3 regions of the Nocardioides pakistanensis genome follow, and region 3 is predicted to be linked to each of the others. Evidence: riboswitches for the same ligand, from Rfam matches in the RefSeq annotation. Region 3 holds a riboswitch; each other region holds the start of a gene.
The links. A riboswitch is a leader RNA that binds a small molecule or an ion and turns the genes downstream of it on or off. The one in region 3 is predicted to bind thiamine pyrophosphate.
Positions count from the first base shown of each region.

Region 1: it holds a riboswitch for thiamine pyrophosphate, as region 3 does, so the genes downstream of both, thiE (thiamine phosphate synthase) here and thiE (thiamine phosphate synthase) in region 3, are expected to answer to the same signal.
Region 2: it holds a riboswitch for thiamine pyrophosphate, as region 3 does, so the genes downstream of both, ACYVIH_RS08875 (thiamine ABC transporter substrate-binding protein) here and thiE (thiamine phosphate synthase) in region 3, are expected to answer to the same signal.

Region 1 is NZ_BAAGUV010000002.1:46,760-54,145, forward strand. Features, by position in the region: gene ACYVIH_RS00245 (AAA family ATPase) at 1-336, shown strand, start outside; gene ACYVIH_RS00250 (GMC oxidoreductase) at 665-2,188, shown strand; gene ACYVIH_RS00255 (VOC family protein) at 2,220-2,624, shown strand; gene ACYVIH_RS00260 (nuclear transport factor 2 family protein) at 2,677-3,021, opposite strand; gene ACYVIH_RS00265 (NAD(P)-dependent alcohol dehydrogenase) at 3,152-4,213, shown strand; gene ACYVIH_RS00270 (AMIN-like domain-containing (lipo)protein) at 4,317-5,204, shown strand; TPP riboswitch at 5,251-5,360, shown strand; gene thiE (thiamine phosphate synthase) at 5,354-5,965, shown strand; gene thiO (glycine oxidase ThiO) at 5,962-7,083, shown strand; gene thiS (sulfur carrier protein ThiS) at 7,083-7,271, shown strand; gene ACYVIH_RS00290 (thiazole synthase) at 7,268-7,386, shown strand, end outside.
Region 2 is NZ_BAAGUV010000022.1:54,038-61,423, reverse strand. Features, by position in the region: gene ACYVIH_RS08890 (ABC transporter substrate-binding protein) at 1-434, opposite strand, end outside; gene ACYVIH_RS08885 (PIG-L deacetylase family protein) at 770-1,498, opposite strand; gene ACYVIH_RS08880 (alpha/beta hydrolase fold domain-containing protein) at 1,509-2,396, opposite strand; TPP riboswitch at 2,459-2,564, shown strand; gene ACYVIH_RS08875 (thiamine ABC transporter substrate-binding protein) at 2,603-3,697, shown strand; gene ACYVIH_RS08870 (ABC transporter permease) at 3,694-5,346, shown strand; gene ACYVIH_RS08865 (ABC transporter ATP-binding protein) at 5,348-6,382, shown strand; gene ACYVIH_RS08860 (phosphatase PAP2 family protein) at 6,394-7,386, shown strand, end outside.
Region 3 is NZ_BAAGUV010000051.1:11,185-18,570, reverse strand. Features, by position in the region: partial or broken gene cobN (cobaltochelatase subunit CobN) at 1-1,512, opposite strand, end outside; cobalamin riboswitch at 1,552-1,679, opposite strand; gene ACYVIH_RS17445 (histidine phosphatase family protein) at 1,679-2,257, shown strand; gene cobA (uroporphyrinogen-III C-methyltransferase) at 2,263-3,015, shown strand; TPP riboswitch at 3,137-3,246, shown strand; gene thiE (thiamine phosphate synthase) at 3,242-3,853, shown strand; gene thiO (glycine oxidase ThiO) at 3,850-4,965, shown strand; gene thiS (sulfur carrier protein ThiS) at 4,962-5,150, shown strand; gene ACYVIH_RS17420 (thiazole synthase) at 5,156-5,914, shown strand; gene ACYVIH_RS17415 (thiamine phosphate synthase) at 5,911-6,504, shown strand; gene thiD (bifunctional hydroxymethylpyrimidine kinase/phosphomethylpyrimidine kinase) at 6,501-7,295, shown strand; gene thiC (phosphomethylpyrimidine synthase ThiC) at 7,295-7,386, shown strand, end outside.

The sequences.
Region 1 (7,386 bases), on a different contig from region 3:
CCGAAGTTCCACGAGCTCAGCCACGGCGAGTCCTTCCTGGAGATCCTGCGCACCCGATTCGACTCGCCGGGCCTCTACTGTCTCGACGAGCCCGAGGCGGCGTTGTCGTTCTCCGCGCAGATCGCACTCGTCGCGACACTGCACGAGCTGGCCGAGGGCGGCGCCCAGGTCCTGTGCGCGACGCACTCGCCGCTGCTGGCCGCCCTGCCCGGCGCGACGATCCTGGAGACCGGTCCGTGGGGCATCCGGTCGACGTCGTACGACGATCTCGAGCTCGTCGCACACTGGAAGGCGTTCCTCGCCGAACCGATGCGCTACCTGCGTCACGTGCTGTGACCGAGGGCGGGAGAGCGCCCGTCCAACATGCAGCCAGCCCGGCGAAAGGGCCTCCGCAGGCGTAGCAGGCCGCTCCGGGACCTCTAGCTGCATGTTCGACGGTCCCGCGTCGGGCGCGGTGGTCTCGAGACGGCTCGCCCAGCGGCTCGCCTCCTCAACCACCGGGGCGGGGTCCGGATCGTGGTCCGGTGTGGCAGCACGACGCTAGAACCTGATCTAGTTTCCTCGTCGGGGATCGGGCCCCGGCGACGAGCAGGAGGTCGGCGAGTTGGCTGCACTGTCGCGACGGAGCTTTCTGGGGGCTGCGGCAGGCGTCGCGGCGGCGAGCGTGGCCGCCCCGGCACGCGCGAGCATCCTCCCCGTGCCGGTGACCGAGGAGCGCAGACCGGCCGTGGTGATCGGCTCCGGCTTCGGCGGCGGGGTGGCCGCGAGGCGCCTCGGCCTGGCCGGAGTCAGGACGCTGGTGCTCGAGCGGGGCAGGCGCTGGCCGACCGGGCCCGGCTCGGACACGTTCCCGACCCTGGCGAACAACGACCACCGCACGTCGTGGCTCTCGCCGGTGCCGACGATGCCAGTGCCCCCGACCAGCCCGTCGGCGTTCGTGCCCTACACCGGGCTGATCGAGCGGGTCCGCGGCGTCGGGGTCGACGTGATGTGCGCGGCGGCCGTCGGTGGCGGCTCGATCCCCTACCACGGGATGACCCTGCAGCCGATGGGCGAGGCGTTCGCGATCACGGTGTCGAGCTCGATCGACTACGAGCTCCTCGACCGCGACCACTACCGCAGGGTGGCCCGCGACCTGCACGCGACACCGATCCCCGACGACATCCTCGCCGACCCCCGCTACAAGGCGCCGCGGATCTTCGAGCAGCGTGGCCGGGAGGCCGGCTTCGACACGTTCCGGATCGACTCCCCGACCGACTGGGAGGTCGTACGACGCGAGCTGCGCGGCGAGCTGCCCCCGTCGTACATCACCGGTGACATGACCTTCGGCTGCAACAACGGCGGTCGCTGGTCGGTGGACGTCACCTACCTGGCCCAGGCCGAGGCCACCGGCAACGTCGAGGTCGCGCCGCTGCACCGGGTCACCGACATCGCGCGCGACGCCCGCGGCGAGTGGGTGGTGCACTGCGAGCGGATCTCGACCGGTGGCCAGGTGCTCGAGCGCAAGCAGATCACCACGCCGGCCCTCTTCCTCGGGGCGGGCTCCCCGGGCACCACGCGGCTGATGGTCAAGGCCAAGGAGAAGGGCCTCGTCCCGGACCTGCCCGACGGCGTCGGCACCGGCTGGGGCACCAACGGGGAGCGGGTCTACCTGGCGACCACGGCGCAGGACAGTCCCGGTGCCTACCAGGCCGGGCCGGTGGCGATGGGCGCGCGCGACTGGTCCGACCCGGCTCGTGCGCTGACCATGACCACCGGTCCGCTCCCGCTGCCGGCGGACGTGGCGACGTACACCGTGGCCGGCTTCATGGTCACCACCGAGACCGGGCACTGGGCCTACGACCCGGTCCGCGACGACGCCGTCCCGGTGTGGGACCGGTCGAAGGAGGCCGACACCAAGCCGGTGCTGGACGCGGCGGTGGAGCGGCTGACCAGCGACACCCCGTTCCACCTCAACACCGACGGCAACCTGTTCGACAACACGACCTTCCACGCCGTCGGCGGCATGCCGTTCGGCAGCGTGTGCGACGACGCCGGACGGGTGCACGGCCAGCGCGGCCTCTTCGTGATGGACGGGGCCCGGATCACCGGCTCGTGCGCCGCCACGAACCCGTCGATGACGATCGCCGCGCTGGCGGAGTACTCCATGGACCGCGTGCTGCGCGAGGACCTCGCGCTGCTCGCCTGAGACCGGGCATGCTGAGCCACGGAGGTGACCCATGGCGGAGCAGTACCCCGAGCTGCGACAGGTCGTGCTCGACACCACCGACGTCCGCGGGCTGGCGGAGTTCTACCGGCAGCTGCTGGGCTACCGGTATCGACCTGGCGACGAGGAGCCCGAGCCCGGTGAGGACTGGCTCGTGCTCCGTGACGCCGGTGGCGCCAACAGGCTGGCCTTCCAGCAGGTCGACGAGCTGCCGGAGACGACGTGGCCGGACCCCGGCGTGCCGCAGCAGCTGCACCTGGATCTCACCGTGGACTCGGGGGCCGAGCTCGACGCGCAGCACGAGCGGGCGCTCGCGCTCGGGGCGCGCCTGCGCTTCGACCGCTCCGACGACCCCGAGGAACCGCTACGCGTGTACGCCGACCCTGCCGGCCACCTGTTCTGCATCTTCGTCGCCTGACCCCGGCCCTGGCGCCTGTCCTCCGGCTCTCCCGGCCGGGCCGGCGCAGCGGTCAGGCCTGCTGGACCGTGTAGACGACCGTCTGGATCGCGATCATGCCGTCGCGGAACACGAAGGTGTCGATGCCGTTGTCGACCCGGTGGCCGCCGCCGGTGGCCTTCCACTCCAGGTAGAGCACGTCGTCGGCGAAGACGGTCTCCAGCTCCCACTGGGCCCGGGGTACGTCGGCCAGCAGCTGCGTGAACACCTGCCGGGCGCCGTCCTTGCCGCGGTAGACCTGCTTGTTCACCACCAGCAGCGCGTCGTCGCTGTAGTCGGCGAGGATGTCCTCGAGGTCCTCGGCGCCGAGCGCCTGGCCGTGGTGGGCGAAGACCTCTTCGGGGGTCCGGGTCGCCATGGTTCCTCCGATCGTGGGATCTGCATCCGGCAGCCGAACGGGTTCGATCTCGAGTCTGCTCGTGGGCGCATTGCGTTGTCCATGCCCCGACAGGGTCAGGTGAGTAGAGTGCCGGACAGGTGGCCACCCGGTGTCTGATCACTCCCTGGAGGCGCAGATGAAGGCGGTTCGACTGCACGAGTACCACTCCCGCCCGGTCGTGGAGGACGTCCCTGAGCCGAGGGCCGACGGGCCGTTCGACGTGGTGGTGAGGATCGGCGGGGCCGGCCTGTGCCGCACCGACCTGCACATCGTCGAGGGCCAGTGGGCGGAGAAGAGCAACGTCGCCCTTCCCTACACGCTGGGCCACGAGAACGCCGGCTGGGTGCACGAGGTGGGCTCGGCCGTGGCGCACCTGCAGGTCGGCGACCCGGTGATCCTGCACCCGCTCGCCACCTGCGGCTTCTGCCGTGCCTGCCGGGCCGGCGACGACGTGCACTGCGAGGCCAGCGCGTTCCCGGGCATCGACACCGACGGCGGGATGGCCGAGCTGATCAAGACCTCGGCGCGCGCGGTGGTCAAGCTGCCCGCGGGCGTCGAGCCGGCCTCGGTGGCCGCCCTGGCCGACGCCGGACTCACCGCCTACCACGCGGTGAAGAAGGCGGTGCCGCTGCTGCACCCCGGCAGCACCTGCGTGGTGATGGGCGCCGGCGGTCTCGGTCACATCGGTATCCAGTGCCTGCGGGGGATGAGCGCGACGCGGATCGTCGTGCTCGACCGCAACGAGGAGGCCCTCGCGCTCACGCGCGAGTGGGGCGCCACGGAGACGGTCCTGGTCGACGGCTCCCACGTCGAGCGCGTGCTGGAGCTGACCGACGGCAAGGGCGCCGAGGTGGTGCTCGACTTCGTCGGCGAGCAGGGCGCCGAGCACGACAGCTGGGTGATGACGCGGCGGGCCGGCAGCGACTTCGTGATCGGGTACGGCGGCACCGTCGACGTCCCGACCATCGACGTGATCTCCACCGAGCGCAACGTGGTCGGCAACCTGGTCGGCAGCTACAACGAGCTGGTCGAGCTGATGGCGCTCGCCGCCGACGGTCGGGTCGAGATGCTCACCCACACCTACCCGCTCGAGGCGGTCAACGACGCGATGGACGACCTCGACGCCGGCAGGCTGCGCGGTCGCGGGATCCTCGTGCCGTCGTCGGTCTGACCGCGCAGAGGGGCCAGGCGCTCCGGGACCTCCAACACTTATCCGGTGCCCGCAAGGGCGGATACCTTGCGGGCAGAGGGCTCTCTACACCCGGGGGTGTGTCATGCGTATCTCGCGCCTTCTCTCCCTGCTGATCAGCGTGCTGCTCGTCGTACCCGTGCTGGCGACCGCCGGCGCCACGGCCACCTCGAGCGCCGCCACCGTGCCGACCCTGGTCAAGATCCGGGCCGCGCACCACCCCGGCTTCGACCGGCTCGTGTTCGTCTTCGACGGTGGGATGCCCGCGCCCCGCCAGGTCAGGTACGTCGACCAGCTGCTCGGCGACGGGTCTGGGCTGCCGGTGCGGATCGCCGGACGGGCGATCCTGCGGGTCCGCTTCGACCAGGCCACCGCCCACGACGCCGACGGCCAGACGGTCGCCGCCCGCCGCGCGTTCCCGCTGCCCAACGTCATCACCGCGGTGCGCTCCGGCGACTTCGAGGCGGTGACCACGTACGGCATCGGCCTGGCCAAGAAGACCGACTTCGAGGTCTCCACCCTGCGCAACCCCCACCGGGTCGTGCTCGACATCCGGGCCGCCTTCCCGACCGTGGACCGCAAGGTGTTCTTCTTCGACGAGGACCGCTACCTGGCCAACACCGAGCCGTTCTTCGTGCCGCGGATGCGCCCGGTCCGCAAGGTCGCCCAGGCGACCGCGGTGCTGGACCGGCTCTACGCCGGGCCGCTGCCGCGCGAGCGCGCCGACGGGCTGCGGCTGCTCCGCTCGCGGTCGACCGGGTTCACGAACCTCGACATCGACGACATGGTCGCTCGCGTGCAGCTGACCGGCCGCTGCAGCAGCGGCGGGTCGACGGTCACCGTCGCCGGGGAGATCATGCCGACGCTGAGGCAGTTCCCGCGGGTCGACTGGGTCAAGATCTACGACCCGGCCGGCACCACCGAGACCCCGCTCGGCCCCTCCGACTCGATCCCGGAGTGCCTCGAGCCGTAGGGGCCCGGCGGAGGCGTGACCGCGCCGCCGACCGCTGCTATCGTCGCCACATCCACACGGGAGCCCGAGGCATCGGGCTGAGATGGAGCTGTAGCCGCTCCGACCGTCGAACCTGATCCGGGTAATGCCGGCGAAGGAAGTGAGGCGACGTGCTACCACGCATCCACTGCATCACCGATCTCCCCGCACACGACGAGGTGGCGCTCGACCTGCTGGCCTCGCTGGTCGCGGCGGGGGTCGACGCGGTCCAGGTCCGCGCCAAGGATCTCGCCGACCGCGAGCTGCTGGCGTTCACCCGTGCCGTCCTCCACCGCCTCAGCGGTACGGCGGCCACGGTGATCGTGAACGACCGGATCGACATCGCGCTGGCCGCAGGCGCCCACGGCGTCCACCTGGGGCTCGACGACCTGCCCGTCGCGGACGCCAGACGCCTTGCCCCGCAGGGCTTCTTGATCGGTGCGACCTGCCGCGACGCCGAGCACGCCCGCGCAGCGAAGGCGGCCGGAGCGGACTACGCCGGGGTCGGGCCGGTGTACCCGTCGGCCACCAAGGCCGGCCTGCCCGACCCGATCGGCCTGGACACGCTGCAGGAGACCGCTGCGGTGCTGCCGGCGATCGCGATCTCCGGGATCACAGCGCAGCGGGTGCCCGAGGTGATGGCCGCCGGGGTGCACGGCGTCGCCGTCGCCGCCGCGCTCTGCCGGTCCGCTGATCCGCCGCTCGCCGCGAAGGAGCTGGTCGCCGCCGTCGCCGGGTCATGAAGGTCGCTGTCGCCGGGGCCGGGATCATCGGCCTCGCCTGCGCCGACGAGCTGGTCCGTGCCGGTCACGACGTGCACGTCTTCGACCCCTCGCCGGGCCAGGGAGCCACCCACGCCGCGGCCGGGATGCTGACCCCCGGTGGGGAGGCGTGGTTCGGGGAGGTTTCCCTGCTCCGGCTGGGGATCGAGTCGGCGAGGATGTGGCCGGCGTACGCAGCCTCCCTCTCCGCACGCGCCGGCGTCGACGTCGACCTCAGGACCACGGGCACCGTGCTCGCCGGTGTCGACCGCGACGACCTGGCCGACGTGGAGCGGCCGCTGGGGCTCCTGCGCGCCCACGGTGTGCTGGTCGAGGAGCTGACCGGCCGCGAGCTGCGCCGGCAGGAGCCGGCCCTCGGCCGTGTCGCCGGCGGCGCGCTTCTGCCCGAGGATCACAATGTCGACCCGCGCCGGGTGGCCGAGGCGTTGCTCCGGGTGCTGGGGGACCGGGTGGTGCATCGCGACGTGGATGCCGTCGTGGACGACGCGGTGCGACTCCGGGACGGCTCGCAGTTCCCCTGTGACGCCGTGGTCTGGGCGACCGGGGCGCGGGCGCGCGAGCACGGGCCGTGGGTGCGGCCCGTGCAGGGCGAGACGATCCGGCTGCGCGGTGGTGACGCCCCCGACCGGGTCGTCCGGGCCCGGGTGCACGGCGAGCCGGTCTACGTCGTACCCCGCGCCCACGGCGAGGTCGTGGTCGGCGCCACCGAGGAGCAGCACCACGGGCCACCGGTCGCGACGGTCGGAGCAGTCAGCCGGCTGCTGGCCGCGGCACGGGCGCTGGTCCCCGGCCTCGACACCGCGGAGCTGCTCGAGGTCACCGCCCGGCACCGGCCGGGCAGCCCGGACAACGGCCCGCTGCTCGGGCTCGATCCCGGCGCCGACCTCGGCTCCGGCGGAGGCGGAGGCACGGGCCGACCGCGGCAGGTGCTCGCCGTCGGTCACTACCGCGGCGGCGTGCTGCTTGCGCCGCTGACCGCGCAGGTGGTTCGGGCGCACGTCGAGGACGCGCCCGTGCCCGAGGTCGCACGACCGTTCACCCCGGACCGGTTCACCCCAGCACGACAAGGAGCCAGCTGATGGACATCACCTTCAACGGCGAGCAGCGCACGGTAACCGACGAGGCCACCGTCGCCGAGCTCGTGCCGCGAGTCGGCGGGCTCGCCGTGGCCGTCAACGGGGTCGTGGTCCCCGCGACGGCGTGGTCGCGGACCCGGCTCGCCGAGCGCGACGAGGTCGAGGTCGTCAGCGCACAGCAGGGCGGGTGAGCGCCGTGCAGGTGGCAGGCGAAGAACTGACGAGTCGGCTCTGGATCGGCACCGGCGGACTCGCCAGCGTGGCGACGGTCGAAGAGGTCGTGGACGCGGCCCGCCCCGGCCTGGT
Region 2 (7,386 bases), on a different contig from region 3:
TTGTCCGAGACGCTCTGCGGCGCCTCCATGACCTTGCCGGTGTCGTTGACCAGGGTGTTGAGCAGGCCGGGCTGCGGGATGTAGGCCAGGTCCGGCGGGTTGCCGCTCTTGACGCGGACGACGAGCTGCGCCTCGAACTCCTTCGAGCCCTCGTAGACGACCTCCGCCCCGGTGCACTCCTCGAAGAGGTCGTAGGAGTCGATGTGGGGCTGGTCCTCGGGAGCGACGATCGAGGTGTAGAGGCTGACCTTCTTGCCGCTCAGGTCCCCCCACTCGGTCATCCCCTCGCACTCGGCCTTGCCCTCGCCGGGTGCGGTGCCACCTGCGCTCGTGCTGCCCCCGTCGTCATCTCCGCCACACGAAGCGAGGACGAGGCCAGCGCTGAGCATGATGGCGGCCGCGGACAAGCCACGGCGAGCCTTCGGTGATCGCATGTGCTGTGCTCCTCTTCTGCTGGACTCCGGTCCGGCCGCTCGGATGGGCGCGGTCCGCGTACCGGTTGGTTCCGAGAACATCGGTTCCGCACAGCGTCCGCAACGGGAACCCGTAACGATGCCGTAACACTTTGAACGTGCAAATCCATGGGGCGCCCAAGCCATTCATGCTGGTGCATGCGATGGGCGGATTGCGCACAACCGTGCGCTCTGCGGTGGTTGAGGAGCGAGCCTGCGAGCGTCTCGAAACCCCGGTGGTTGAGGAGCGAGCCGAGCTCCGGTGGTTGAGGAGCGAGCCTGCGAGCGTCTCGAAACCCCGGGCGCCCGCGGCGGCGTCAGGGCAGCGCGTGTACGGCGAACTGCTCGGCCAACCGACCGGCAGCAAGGCCGTGCACCCCGGCCACCCGCGCGAGCTCCTCGCGCATCATCGCGGTCAGCCCCTCGCGGTCCGGGTGCTGGCTGTCGTGGCACAGCAGCGCGGCCATCTTCGCGTCGAAGTGGTCGGTGACGTCCACGGCGTGGTTGCTGCCGCGCGGGTGGTCGGCGATCCACAGCTCCCGCGGTGACCACTGCTCGAGGCCCTCGTCGCCGAGCAGCTCGGGGAACGCGAACGGGTTGCCGGCCGCCGGGTACAACGCCTGCGTCGCGGCCTCCCCACCGGCGAGGTGGTCGGGGTGCGACGGGGCGAGCCGGTCCCAGTCGCGTTCGGGGCTCTGGATCAGCACCCGTTGCGGACGCACCTGCCGGACCACCCGGGTCAGGTCGCGCACCAGGTCGCGGCTGACGACGAGCTCGCCGTCGACGTACCCGAGGAAGACCAGCCGCTCGACGCCGACCTCACGCGCGGCGGCGGTCTGCTCCGCGCGGCGGATCCGCGGCATCTCGGCGCGGTCGAGGCCGGGGTCGAACCCGCCGGCCTGTCCGTCGGTGATCACGCAGTAGGTGACCTCGACGCCGGCCTTGGTCCAGGTCGCGACCGTGCCGGCGGCGGCGAAGTCGACGTCGTCGGGGTGCGCGGTCACGACCAGGGCGCGTTCGACGCCGTGGTCGGGGAGCGGGGTCATGCCGACCAACCTAGGCGAGGAAGCCGGCCAGCTCGGCCAGGGCCCGCCGTGCCTCGGGGATCGGCAGGATCGGGTAGACGTGGATCAGCCCGGGCTCCTCGACGTACCTCAGCGGCCAGCCCTCCGCCACCGCGCGGTCGGCCAGCCGCCGGCACTGCGGCTGCAGCAGGTCCCGGGTGCCGCACCACATCAACGCCGGCGGCAGCCCGGCGAGGTCGCCGTTGACCGGACTCACCTCGGGCCGCGTGACGTCGTCGCCGCCGGCCCACCACGCCCCGCAGATCCGCAGCCGCGACAGCTTCAGCCACGGGTCCCGCCCGGCGGCCTCGATCGTGCCCGGGGTGGTGTCGGTCAGGTCCACCCACGGCGCGACCAGCACCAGGTGGGTCGGCTGCGGGCCGGGCCGTCGGGCGATCTGCTGCGCCAGCGCCAGCGCGAGGCCGCCGCCGGCGGAGTCCCCGGCGAGCACCACGCCGCCCGGCGACTCGATCGCGACCTGCTCGAACAGCCGCAGCAGGGGCTCGGTGGCGTCGCGCCAGGTGTGCGTGGGGGTGAGCGGGTAGACCGGGAACACCACGCGCAGGTCGAACCGCCGGGCCAGCCGGGCGACGTAGCGCCAGTGGACGGTGTCGGCGTGCGAGACGAAACCGCCGCCGTGCAGGTAGAACAACGTGCGGGTGGGCGTCGTACCGGCCACCCGCAGGTCGTGCACCGGGAAGCCCACCCCGTCGACCTCGGTGACCTCGAAGCCGCGCAGCACCCGGCGCGGCGGGTCGGTCCTCGCGGCCGCCTGCGCGGCCAGCTTGCGGGCCCGGAACGCCTCGGTGTCGACCACCTCGCTCGCGCCGCGCAGCAGCGGGATCAGCGTGGCGACGGCGCGGCTGCGCAGGCTCGGCATGGGTCCACCTCCATCGGGGCCGGCGTGCTGCGGAGGCTACCGCCCGCAGGTGTAGCCTGACCGCAGAACGACAGGGGAGCGCCGACCGGCGCTGAGAGTGCGGAACGGCCGCAGACCCTCGAACCTGATCCGGCTAGCACCGGCGAAGGAAGTCGAGTCTCGATCGCACGCGTGCGATCCCCTCCCGAAACACCTGGGAGTGCACAATGCGCATCACCACCCCGGCCCGCGGTGCGGGCCTCGCGGCGGCTGCCGCCCTGAGCCTGACCCTGAGCGCGTGCTCGCTCGGCGGTACGTCGGACGAGCCCGACCCCGCCGACGGCACCGCCGGGCCCGCGGACACCAAGGTCGTCCTGGCCAGCCACGAGTCGTGGTCGGTGCCCGAGGAGGTGCTCGCCGCCTTCACCGAGCAGACCGGGTACGAGGTCGAGGTGCAGGCCGCCGGGGACGCCGGCACGCTGACCAACAAGCTCGTGCTCACCAAGGGCTCGCCGATCGCCGACGCGGCGTTCGGGGTCGACAACACGTTCGCCTCCCGGGCGGTGTCGGAGGGCGTCTTCGCCGACTACGAGCCCGCCGACCCGCCGTCCTCGGTCGAGGGCTTCGAGCTGCCCGACGAGGCGGCCGCCGCCGCGCTCACCCCGGTGGACTTCGGCGACGTGTGCGTGAACGTCGACGACACCTGGTTCGCCGAGAAGGGGATCGAGCCGCCGGCCACGCTCGACGACCTCGCCGACCCGGCGTACAAGGACCTCTTCGTGACGCCCGGCGCGACCACCTCCTCACCGGGCCTCGCCTTCCTGCTCGCCACGATCGCGGAGTACGGCGACGGGTGGACCGACTACTGGGAGCGGCTGATGGCGAACGGCACCCGGGTCACCGCCGGCTGGAGCGACGCCTACACCGTCGACTTCACCGCCGGCGGTGGTGACGGCGACCGGCCGATCGTGCTGTCCTACGCCTCCTCCCCGCCGTTCACGATCCCCGAGGGTGGCGATGAGCCGACCACGAGCGCGCTGCTCGACACCTGCTACCGCCAGGTGGAGTACGCCGGCGTGCTCGAGGGCGCCTCGAACCCCGAGGGCGCGAAGGCGCTGATCGACTTCCTGCTCTCGCCGACCTTCCAGGAGGCGTTGCCGGAGAGCATGTACGTCTTCCCCGTCGACACCTCCGTCGAGCTGCCCGAGCTGTGGGCGCAGTGGGCGAAGGTCCCCGACGAGCCGCTCACCGTCGACCCCGACGAGGTCGCCGCGAACCGGGACGAGTGGCTGACCACCTGGGGGGAGATCACCACCCGGTGAGCGGCAACCGAGGGCTACGACTGGGGACCATCGCGCTCGCGGTGGTCCCGGTCGTGTTCCTCGGCGCGTTCTTCCTGCTCCCGCTCTCCGGCATGCTCGCTCGCGGCTTCTGGGTCGACGGGTCGCTCGACCTCGGCGGGCTGACCGAGACCCTCGCGCGCCCGCGCGTGCACCGGGTGCTGTGGTTCACCGTCTGGTCGTCCTCGGTCGCGACCGTGGTCACCCTGCTGCTCGGGGTGCCGGTCGCCTACGCGCTGTACCGGCTGGAGTTCCCCACCCGGCGGCTGCTGCGCGCGCTGGTGGTGATGCCGTTCGTGCTGCCCACGGTCGTGGTCGGCGTCGCGTTCCGCACGCTGCTCGCGTCCGCCGGGCCGCTCGGCTTCCTCGGCCTCGACGGTACGGCGGTCGCGATCCTCGCCGCGCTGGTCTTCTTCAACCTCGCCGTCGTGGTCCGCACCGTCGGCGGGCTGTGGGAGGGGATGGACCACCGTCGCGAGGACGCCGCCGCCGCGCTCGGTGCCTCGCCCTGGCAGGTGTTCACGACCGTCACGCTGCCGGCGCTGCGGCCCGGGATCGTCTCGGCGGCGACAGTGGTGTTCCTGTTCTGCTCCACGGCGTTCGGCGTCGTGCTCACCCTCGGCGGGCTGCGCTACGGCACCGTGGAGACCGAGATCTACATCCTCACCACCCAGTTCCTCGACCTCCGCGCGGCGGCGGTGCTGTCGGTGGTGCAGCTGGTGGCCGTCGTACTCCTGCTCGCCCTGGCCGGGCGCACCCGCGGCACCCGGGTCCACGCCGTCGAGCGCGCGGGGTCCCGGAGGCTCGGCCGCCGGCCCGGTCGGCGGGACGCGCCCGCACTCGCCGTCACCGCCGTCGTCGTGGCATTCCTCGCCGCGCCGATCCTGACCCTGGTGGCGCGGTCCCTGCAGGACGGCGGCGGCTGGGGGCTGGGCAACTACCGGGCGCTCGGTACGACGGGCGACGGCACCGCTCTGCTCGTCCCCGGCTGGACCGCCCTGGAGAACTCGCTGCGCACCGCCGTGGACGCCACCTGGCTCGCGCTGCTGCTCGGCCTGACCGTGGCGTTCCTCGTCTCGCGTCCCACCCGGACCCGTGGCGAGCGCCGGGCACGGTCGCTGCTCGACGGGCTGTTCATGCTGCCGCTCGGCGTCTCCGCGGTGACCATCGGGTTCGGCTTCCTGATCACCCTCGACCGGCCGCCGCTGGACCTGCGCTCCTCGCCGGTGCTGGTGCCGATCGCGCAGGCGATGGTGGCGCTGCCGCTGGTCGTGCGCACCCTCGTGCCGGTGCTGAGCTCGATCGACCCGCGCCAGCGCCAGGCCGCCGCCGCGCTCGGCGCCTCGCCGTTGCGGGCGCTGCTCGTCGTGGACCTGCCCGCCGTGTGGCGGCCCGCCCTCGCCGCGGCCGGGCTGGCGTTCGCGGTGTCGCTCGGGGAGTTCGGCGCAACGAGCTTCCTGGCCCGGTCGGACCGGCCGACGCTGCCGGTGGTGATCTACCAGCTGATCTCGCGTCCCGGGCCTGAGAACTTCGGGATGGCGCTGGCCGCCTCGGTGGTCCTCGCGGTGGTCACGGTCACCGTGATGGGGGCCGTCGAACGGCTCCGGGTCGGGTCGATGGGAACGTTGTGACATGTTGACCGTGCGCGACCTGAGCGTCCGCTTCGACGACACCGTCGCCGTCGACGACGTGTCGCTGGACCTGCCCACCGGCGAGGTGCTCGCCGTGCTCGGGCCGTCGGGCTGCGGCAAGTCGACGCTGCTGCGCGCGATCGCCGGTCTCGAGGTGCTCGCCTCCGGGTCGGTCTCCTGGGACGGGGCCGACCTCGCCGGGGTGCCGACCCACAAGCGTGGGTTCGCGCTGATGTTCCAAGACGGCCAGCTGTTCCCGCAGCAGAGCGTCGCCGCCAACGTCGGCTATGCCCTGCGGCTGCGCGGGGTCAGTGGCGGCGACCGGGACACCCGGGTCGAGGAGCTGCTCGCACTGGTCGGCCTGCCCGAGCACGGGAACCGGTTGCCCGCCGAGCTCTCCGGCGGCGAACGGCAGCGGGTCGCCCTCGCCCGGTCGCTGGCCGCCGACCCGCGGCTGCTGCTGCTCGACGAGCCGCTGTCCGCGCTCGACCGGGAGCTGCGCGAACGGCTCGCCGGTGACCTGCGCCGGATCCTCACCGCGGCCGGCACGACGGCCCTGCTGGTCACCCACGACCAGGACGAGGTCTGGACGGTCGCCGACCGGGTCGCGGTGATGCAGGCCGGCCGGATCCTGCAGGCCGGCACGCTGGACGAGGTGTGGCGTGCGCCGGTCAGCGGTGAGGCGGCCCTGCTGCTCGGCTACCCGACGATCCTGCGCGGCGACCAGGCGCGACTGCTCGCCGATGCCGGCGGCCACGACGACCCCTCGTCGGTCGGTGCGATCGCGCTGCGGCGGTCGGCGTTGCAGGTCGACGCCTCCGGCCCGCTCGGCGGCCGGGTCGTGGCTGCGACGCTGACCCCGGACGTCGTCCGGCTGCGGGTGCTGGTCGAGGGGCTCGGTGAGATGCATGCCGTCGCGCCGCAGGACGCCGACGTGCGCATCGACCACGACGTGCACCTGCGGGTGGACATGGGGCGGACCGCCGTACTGCCTCCGGCCGCGCCTGCCCGAGAACCGGACTCTGCAGTTCGTTAGACTCCGCGCTTGTGAAGCGGCGGGCGTGGGCACTCATGGTCGGGGTTGCCCTGATGATGGGTCTGCTCGCCGTCGTGGCAAGCCAGCGGCTCGGGCTGCCGTTGCGCGACCCGGAGGGCTTCCTCGGCCCGGCCTGGGTCCGCCTGCCCGCGCTGGTGCTCGGCGCGTTCCTCGCCGACGTGGTGCCGCGGGCCGCCTGGCGCGCGCGGGGACGACTGTCGCTGTTCCGCTCCGAGGCACGCGCCATCGTCCGGGAGAACTGGGGTCGCGACCGGGTCGTCCTCGTGGTGCTCGGCCTGACCAGCTTCTACCTGACCTACGTCAGCTACCGGAACCTGAAGAACTACCTGCCGTTCATCCGTGAGGGCACCCAGGACCCGCTGCTGAAGGCGTTCGACGAGGCGCTGATGTTCGGGCACGACCCGGCGATCCTGCTGCACTCGCTGCTCGGCGAGGGGATCAGCGCGCACATCCTGTCGTTCATCTACCTGCTCTACCTACCGCTGGTGCCGATCTCGGTCGTCGCCTGGGTGGTGTGGTCGCGCAACCTGTCGTTCGGGTACTGGTTCGTCACCGCGCAGGTGCTCGGCTGGACGCTCGGCACCGCCAGCTACTACGCGATCCCCTCGCTCGGGCCGGCCTTCTACTACGTCTGGCTGTACGCCGACCTGGAGAACACCGGGGTCACCCAGCTGCAGGACTCCTTGTTCTACGGGCGTTCTGAGGTGCGCTTCGACCCGTTCGGCGCCGAGGGTGTGCAGAGCGTGGCCGGCTTCGCCTCGCTGCACGTCGCGATCGCGCTGGTCGCCGCGCTGGTCGCCCACTACACGGTGCGCCACGTGTGGATCCGGTGGAGCCTGTGGGTGTTCTTCGCGCTCACCGTCGTCGCCACCATCTACTTCGGCTGGCACTACATCGCCGACGACATCGCCGGAGCGGTGATCGCGGTCGTCTCGGTCTACCTCGGCGGGCTCGCCACGGGGCAGAAGTTCGACAGACACGGG
Region 3 (7,386 bases):
GAGGTAGTGGTGGCTCGGTGCCAGGTCCGGATCGTGGTAGATCGCGACAGGGTTCTCGCCGAAGCCGCGCGGGGGCTGGATCAGGATCACCACGTTGCCGGCCTGCAGCGTGGCGAGCACGATCTCGCCCTCGTCGTTCACGAAGAGGTTGCCCGGTGGTTCGCCCCACGCCTCGACCATGGCATCGCGCAGCGGCGCCGGGAGGTCGGCCGTCCAGGCGTCGTACGCCGCCTTGCCGATGCGCACGTGTGCGTCGGTGAGCTGGGCGCTGGTCAGCCACTCCTCGTCCTGTCCGCCGGCGGCGATCAGCGCGTGGATCAGCGCGTCGCCGGCCTCGGTCTCGTCGGCGAGGTCGAGGAGGGGCAGGACGGGGTTGTCGGCCCCGAGGTCGTACCCCTCCTCGCGCAGGCGGCGCAGCAGCCGGATCGCGGAGACCGGGGTGTCCAGGCCGACGGCGTTCCCCACCCGCGCATGCTTGGTGGGGTAGGCGCTCAGCATCAGCGCGACCCGCTTCTCGTCGGGGGGCACCCGGCGCAGGACGGCGTGGTTGACCGCGATGCCGGCGACGCGGGCGCAGCGCTCGGCGTCGGCGACGTACGACGGCAGCCCGTCGGCGTCGATCTCCTTGAACGAGAACGGAGCCGTGGTGATCCGGCCGTCGAATTCCGGGATCGCGATCTGGCTCGCGTAGTCGAGCGGGCTGATGCCGTCGTCGGAGGCCTCCCACTCGGCGCGGCTGTTGGTGAGACACAGCCCCTGCAGCACGGGGATGTCGAGCGCGGCCATCCGCTCGACGTCCCACGCCTCGTCGTCGCCGCCGGCGCTCGCCGTCGCCGGGGTGCTGCCGCCGGCCGCCAGGACCGTCACGACGAGTGCGTCGAGCGTCCCGAGCGCGGCGTACAGCTCATCGGGCGCGGAGCGGAGCGAGCCGGCGAAGATCGGCACCCCGACGGCCCGGCCGGTCGCGTCGACCGCGTCGGCGAGGGCGTGGGCGAAGGCGTTGTTGCCGCTGGCCTCGTGGGCGCGGTAGTAGAGCACCCCGACGCGTGGCAGCCCGCTGCCGTGCGCGAACGGCCGGTCGGCGTACCCCCACGCGGGCACCGTCGCCGGTGGCTCGAAGCCCTCGCCGGTCAGCAGCACCGTGTCGGAGAGGAAGGCGTGCAGCTGGGCCAGGTTGGCCGGACCGCCCTCGGCGAGGTAGCGATGCGCCTCGGCGGCCGTCCCCACCGGGACGGTCGACAGCTCCATGAGCTCGGCGTTCGGCTCCTGCTCCCCCCCGAGGATCACGAGCGGCGTGCCGTCCTCGCGCACGGCGGACAGCCCGGGCCACAGGTCGTGCGGGGAACCGAGCAGGCGGACCACGACCAGGTCGGCGGATCCGGCGAGAGCGGCGAGCTCGACGTCGGAGCTGCGGGTCGGGTTCGCCCACGCGTAGTCGACGCGGCTCGCGCGCGCCGAGAGCAGGTCGGTGTCGGACGTCGACAGCAGGGCGATGCGGGTACGCGCAGCCATGGGCCGGGGCTCCTCCTCCGGGGTTCTCGCCCCGTCGATCGGTGGGATCAGCCCGCGGCCAGTGTCTGGCTGCGTCCCTTCGGACGTCACAGTGGCGGAACCGCCCCGGACTCTCACCGGGTTCCTGCGCCACGAGCGTCTCGCAGCCTACGGGAGAATCGCCCCCATGCCGCACCCGGTCTACCTCGTCCGTCACGGCCAGTCGGAGTGGAACGTACGCCGCCTGACGCAGGGGCAGACCGCTCATCCGCCGCTGACCGACCTCGGGCGCACCCAGTCGGCGGCGGCGGCGGAGTTGATCGCGAGTGACCTGGCTGGCCTGGGGCTGGTCGCGGCTCGGCTCATCTGCAGCGACCTGACCCGCGCGGCCGAGACCGCTGCGGTCATCGGCCGCCGGCTGCAGCTGACTCCGGAGTCGGACCTCCGCCTGCGCGAGCAACATCTGGGTGACCTCGAGGGCCGAACGTACGAGGAGACCTGGGCCGCAGCGGAGACCTTCGACTGGTCGGACCCGACGCAGCCGCTCGCGGGTGGCGAGTCGCTCATGGACGTGTACGACCGCATGGGTGCTGTGCTCGGCGACCTCGACCGCGGCTGCGTATCCGTCCTGGTGTCGCACGGGGACGCGATCCGGTCAGCCGTCGCGTATCTCCAAGGCATGAAGCCACACGAGGCAGCGTGGGTCGACGTCCCCAACGGGGCCGTGGCCCGCATCGACGATGGCCTCACGTGGCTTGGACAATGACGCTCATGCCTGACCGCGCCCTTTGCCTGGACCCAGCCCCGTTCGCCGGAGTCACCCTCGTCGGCGCCGGTCCAGGCGACCCGGACCTCATCACGATCGCTGGCCTCAAGGCACTGCTCGGCGCGGATGTCGTCGTGACCGATCGGCTGGTGCCTCATGAGTTGCTTGCGGGGCTCGCTCCCGATGTGGAGCTCATCGACGTCGCCAAGTTCCCGCGCAGCAGGTTCACCGCCCAGGAAGACATCAACGCCGTCCTGCTCGACCGGGCACGAGCCGGAAAGAGGGTCGTCCGCCTCAAGGGAGGTGACAGCTACGTCTTCGGTCGAGGGTTCGAGGAGGTGCTTGACCTGCACCAAGCGGGAGTCCCGGTCCGTGTCATCCCCGGCCTCTCCTCATCCCTCTCGGTACCAGCGCTGGCGGGGATCCCCGTCACGCACCGAGGGGTCGTCCACGACTTCACCGTCGTCTCAGGTCACCTACCGCCGCGCCACCCTGACAGCCTCGTCAATTGGGGCGCCCTGGCCGCATCACGAGGCACGATCGTCTTGATGATGGCCGTCCAAAACGCCGGTGCCATAGCCCAGGCCCTCATCGATGGCGGACGCGACGCCGGCCAGCCCGCGGCAATCGTCACGGACGGATCCCTGGCGAGCGAACGCGTCATCCACACGAGCTTGGGTCAGCTCGAAAAGGCGACCGAGACCGAAAAGGTACGCCCGCCGGCAATCATCGTCATCGGCGACGTCGCCGGGCTCTGACCTGATCAGCTCACGGGATGGCCTCACCGCGCGTCGGCGTGGTTGTCACGCAACAGGCGGGACGGCTGTGCCCGTCCGGCTGACCTCCTTCCGAGAAGACGTGCACGGCTGCTACGGTCGTCGCATTCCACACGGGAGCCCGAGGCATCGGGCTGAGATGGGGCTGGAGCCGCTCCGACCGTCGAACCTGATCCGGGTAATGCCGGCGAAGGAAGTGAGGAGCGACGTGCTGCCCCGCATTCACTGCATCACCGACTTCCCGTCGTACGACGACGGGACGATCACCCTGCTGGAGGCCGTCGTCCGCGAGGGCGTCCACGCCGTCCAGGTGCGTGCGAAATCGGTGTCCGACCGCGAGGTGGTGGCGTTCACCCGCGCCCTCGTGGACCGCCTTGCCGGGACGCCGGCGGCGGTGATCGTGAACGACCGTGTCGACATCGCGCTCGCCGCGGAAGCCCACGGCGTCCACCTCGGGCGGGACGACCTCGCCATCGTCGATGCCCGGCGCCTGGCGCCGCCGGGCTTCCTCGTCGGCGGCACCTGCCGCAACGCCGAGCACGCCCGCGCCGCGAAGGCCGAGGGCGCCGACTACGTCGGGGTCGGGCCCGTCTACCCCACGACCACGAAGAGCGGTCTGCCCGACCCGATCGGACTGGACACGCTGCGTGAGGTCGCCCAGGTCCTGCCGGCGATCGCGATCTCTGGCATCAACGCCGAGCGCGCACCCGAGGTGATGTCGGCCGGGGCCTACGGGATCGCGGTGGCGTCGGCCATCTGTCGATCACCCCGACCCGCTGCCGCCGCGAGAGGACTCGTCGACGCCGTCGCGCTCGCATGAGGGTGGCGGTGATCGGCGCCGGCATCGTCGGCCTGGCGTGCGCGGAGGAGCTGGTCCGCGCCGGGCACGACGTACGGCTGTTCGACCCCGACCCGGGCGCCGGCGCGACCCGGGCGGCGGCCGGCATGCTCGCCCCCGCCGGTGAGGCCTGGCACGGGGAGACCAACCTGCTGCGGCTCGGCGTCGCCTCCGCGCGCCTCTGGCCGCAGTACGCCGCGCGCCTGCACGCCGCGTCCGGCCTCGACGTCGACCTGCGCACCGCCGGCACGCTGCTGGTGGGCCAGGACCACGACGACCTGCAGCACGTCCACCGCACCCTGGAGGTGCTCGAGGCCGAGGGCCTCGCCTACCGCGAGCTGGACCGACGCGAGGCCCGCGCCGAGGAGCCCACGCTGTCCCGGGTCGCCGGCGCCGCACTCCTGCCCGAGGACCACCACGTCAACCCGCGCCGGGTCGCGGCCGCCCTGCTGCGCCTCGTGTCCGAGCAGCTGGTCCGGGCCCGGGCGACGGTGACGCCGACGGGCGTGATCACGGCCGACGGCCGGAGCCATCCCTGCGACGCGGCGGTGGTGGCCACGGGTGCCGAGGCGCGCGGGCTGGTCCGCGCGGTCCGTCCCGTGAAGGGGGAGACGATCCGGCTGCGGGCCGCCGACCCGCCGACGCGGGTGCTCCGGGCGCGGGTGAACGGGGAAGCCGTCTACGCGGTGCCCCGTGCCGACGGCGAGGTCGTCGTCGGCGCGAGCGAGGAGGAGCACGACACCGAGCCGCACGCCAGCCTCGGGACCGTCGTGCGCCTGCTGCACGCCGCCCGCACCCTCGTCCCCGGCCTCGAGACCGCAGACGTCCTCGAGATCACCGCCCGGAACCGACCCGGGACGCCGGACAACGGGCCGTTGCTCGGCCCCGCCGAGGCTCCCGGGCCGCTCCGCGTGGTGCTGGCCGTCGGCCACTACCGCGGGGGCGTCCTGCTCGCGCCGCTGACGGCCCGCGTGGTCCGGGCCCACGTGGAGGGCGGCGAGATCCCCTCCCTGGCACGACCGTTCACACCCGGCCGGTTCGCCGCGGACCCGACCGACGCACCCACCGACGTCAGGAAGGCCCTTCTGCTATGAGGATCCTCGTCAACGGCCAGCAGCGCATCGTGGCAGACGGCGCCACCCTGCTCGACCTGGCACCGCCCGTCCGCGGCCTCGCGGTCGCGCTCAACGGCGCCGTCGTGCCGTCGGGATCGTGGGCGACCACGTCGCTGTCCGAGGACGACGCGGTCGAGCTCGTGACCGCGCACCAGGGCGGGTGAGCCGCATGCAGATCGCGGGAGTCGACCTCCCCAGCCGGTTGTGGATCGGCACCGGCGGGCTGACGAACATCGGCGTGGTGTCCGACGTCGTGGACGCCGCCGCTCCGGGCCTGGTCACGGTGTCGATCCGTCGCACCTCCGACACCGGCAGCGGCGGACTGCTCGACACACTCCGGGCGAAGGGCGTGCGCATCCTGCCCAACACCGCCGGGTGCCACAGCGCTCGCGAGGCCGTCCTCACCGCCCAGCTCGCGCGCGAGGCCCTCGAGACCGACTGGGTCAAGCTCGAGGTGATCGGCGACGACACCAGCCTGCTGCCCGACGTGGTCGAGCTGCTCGACGCGGCCGAGACGCTGGTCGGGCAGGGCTTCCGGGTGCTGCCCTACACCACCGCCGACCCCGTCGTCGCGCGGCGCCTGGCCGACGCTGGCTGCGTGGCGGTCATGCCCCTGGGCTCGCCGATCGGCTCGGGTCGCGGCATCGACGACCCGCGGGCGATCGAGGCCGTGCGCGCCGCGGTCGCGCTCCCGGTCGTGCTCGACGCCGGCATCGGCACCGCGAGCGACGCCGCGCTGGCGATGGAGCTGGGCTGCGACGCGGTGCTGGCGGCGACCGCGATCACCCGCGCGGACCGTCCGGTGCAGATGGCGGCCGCCCTCCGCGCGGCGGTCGAGGCCGGCGAGCTGGCCCGCGGCGCGGGCCGCGTCCCGCGCCTGACCACCGCCCGCGCCTCGAGCCCGATGGCCGGACGGGTGGGGACGTGACGGGGGTCGACCTGCCGCGGCTGCTGCTCCTCACCGACCGCCACCAGGTCCCTCCCGGGCGCGACCTGGTCGGCACCGTCGCCGACTGCGCCTCCGCCGGGCTGGAGGCGGTCGTGCTCCGCGAGCTCGACCTGCCCGAGCAGCAGCGGCAGGAGATCGCCCGCGCGCTCGGCTCCGCCGGCGTCACGGTGATCCTCGCCCGCACCTGGCTGCCGGGCGCGGCGGCGGTGCACCTCGCCGCCGCCCAGAGCCGGCACGACGCCGACGCCGCGCCCTTCCACGGCCGGTCGTGCCACGACGACGAGGAGGTACGCCGCGCGGTCGCCGGCGGCGCGTCGTACCTGACCATCTCGCCGGTCGCCGCCTCCGCGTCGAAGCCGGGCTACGGCCCCGCCGTCGGGGAGGGCGGCGTACGACGCGCCGTCGCGCTGGCCGGCGACGTGCCGGTCTTCGCCCTCGGCGGGGTCGAGGTGGAGAACGCCGCCGCGATGCGCGCTGCCGGCGCTCACGGCGTCGCGGTCATGGGGGCCGTCATGCGCGCCCCGGACCCGACCGGCGTCGTGGCTCGCGTCCTGGAGGAGGTCCGATGACCCCCCTGGTCGCCCTCACCGTGGCGGGCACCGACTCCGGCGGCGCTGCGGGCGTGGCCGCCGACCTGGCGACGTTCGCGGCGCTCGGCGCGCACGGGACGTGCGCCGTCACCGCCGTCACCGCGCAGGACACCGCCGGCGTGCGTGCCGTGGCCCACCTCGCCGCCGACCACGTGCGGGCCCAGATCGACGCCGTGCTCGACGACCTGCCGGTCGCGGTCGCCAAGACCGGCATGCTCGGCTCCGCCGAGGTCGCCGCGGTGGTCGCCGACCTGCCGTCGGGCCTGCCGCTGGTCGTCGACCCCGTCCTGCGCACCACGAGCGGCGCGGTGCTGGCCGACGAGGCCCTCGTCGCCGCCTACCGCGACCGCGTCCTCCCGCGCTGCACGGTCGTCACTCCCAACCTCGCCGAGGCACGCCGGCTCGCCGGCGCCGACCCGGAGGAGCCGCCCGAGGACGTGGCGCGGGCCCTCCACGCGCTCGGCCCCGCGGTCGTGCTCACCGGCGGCGACCCGGACGCCGACCGGTGCCGCGACCTCGTGGTCGACGACCGGGGCCGCGCGCACGTGCTCGAGCACGCCGGCGTACCGACCACCAACGACCACGGCACCGGTTGCACGTTCTCGGCCGCCCTCGCCGTGCACCTCGCCCGGGGAGAGCCGCTCCCTACCGCGACGCGGGCAGCCCAAGCCTTCGTCGCGGCCGCGCTGCGCCGCAGCGCGGGCTGGCGGCTGGGTCGCGGTCGCGGCCCCGTCGCCCACACGTCCGTCCCACCCACCCAGGAGGCCTGATGCACATCCACCCCAGCCACAGCACCGTCCACCGCACCGGATCGCGCGCCGACGTCCGCGTGCCCTTCACCCGGGTCGCGCTCACGAACGG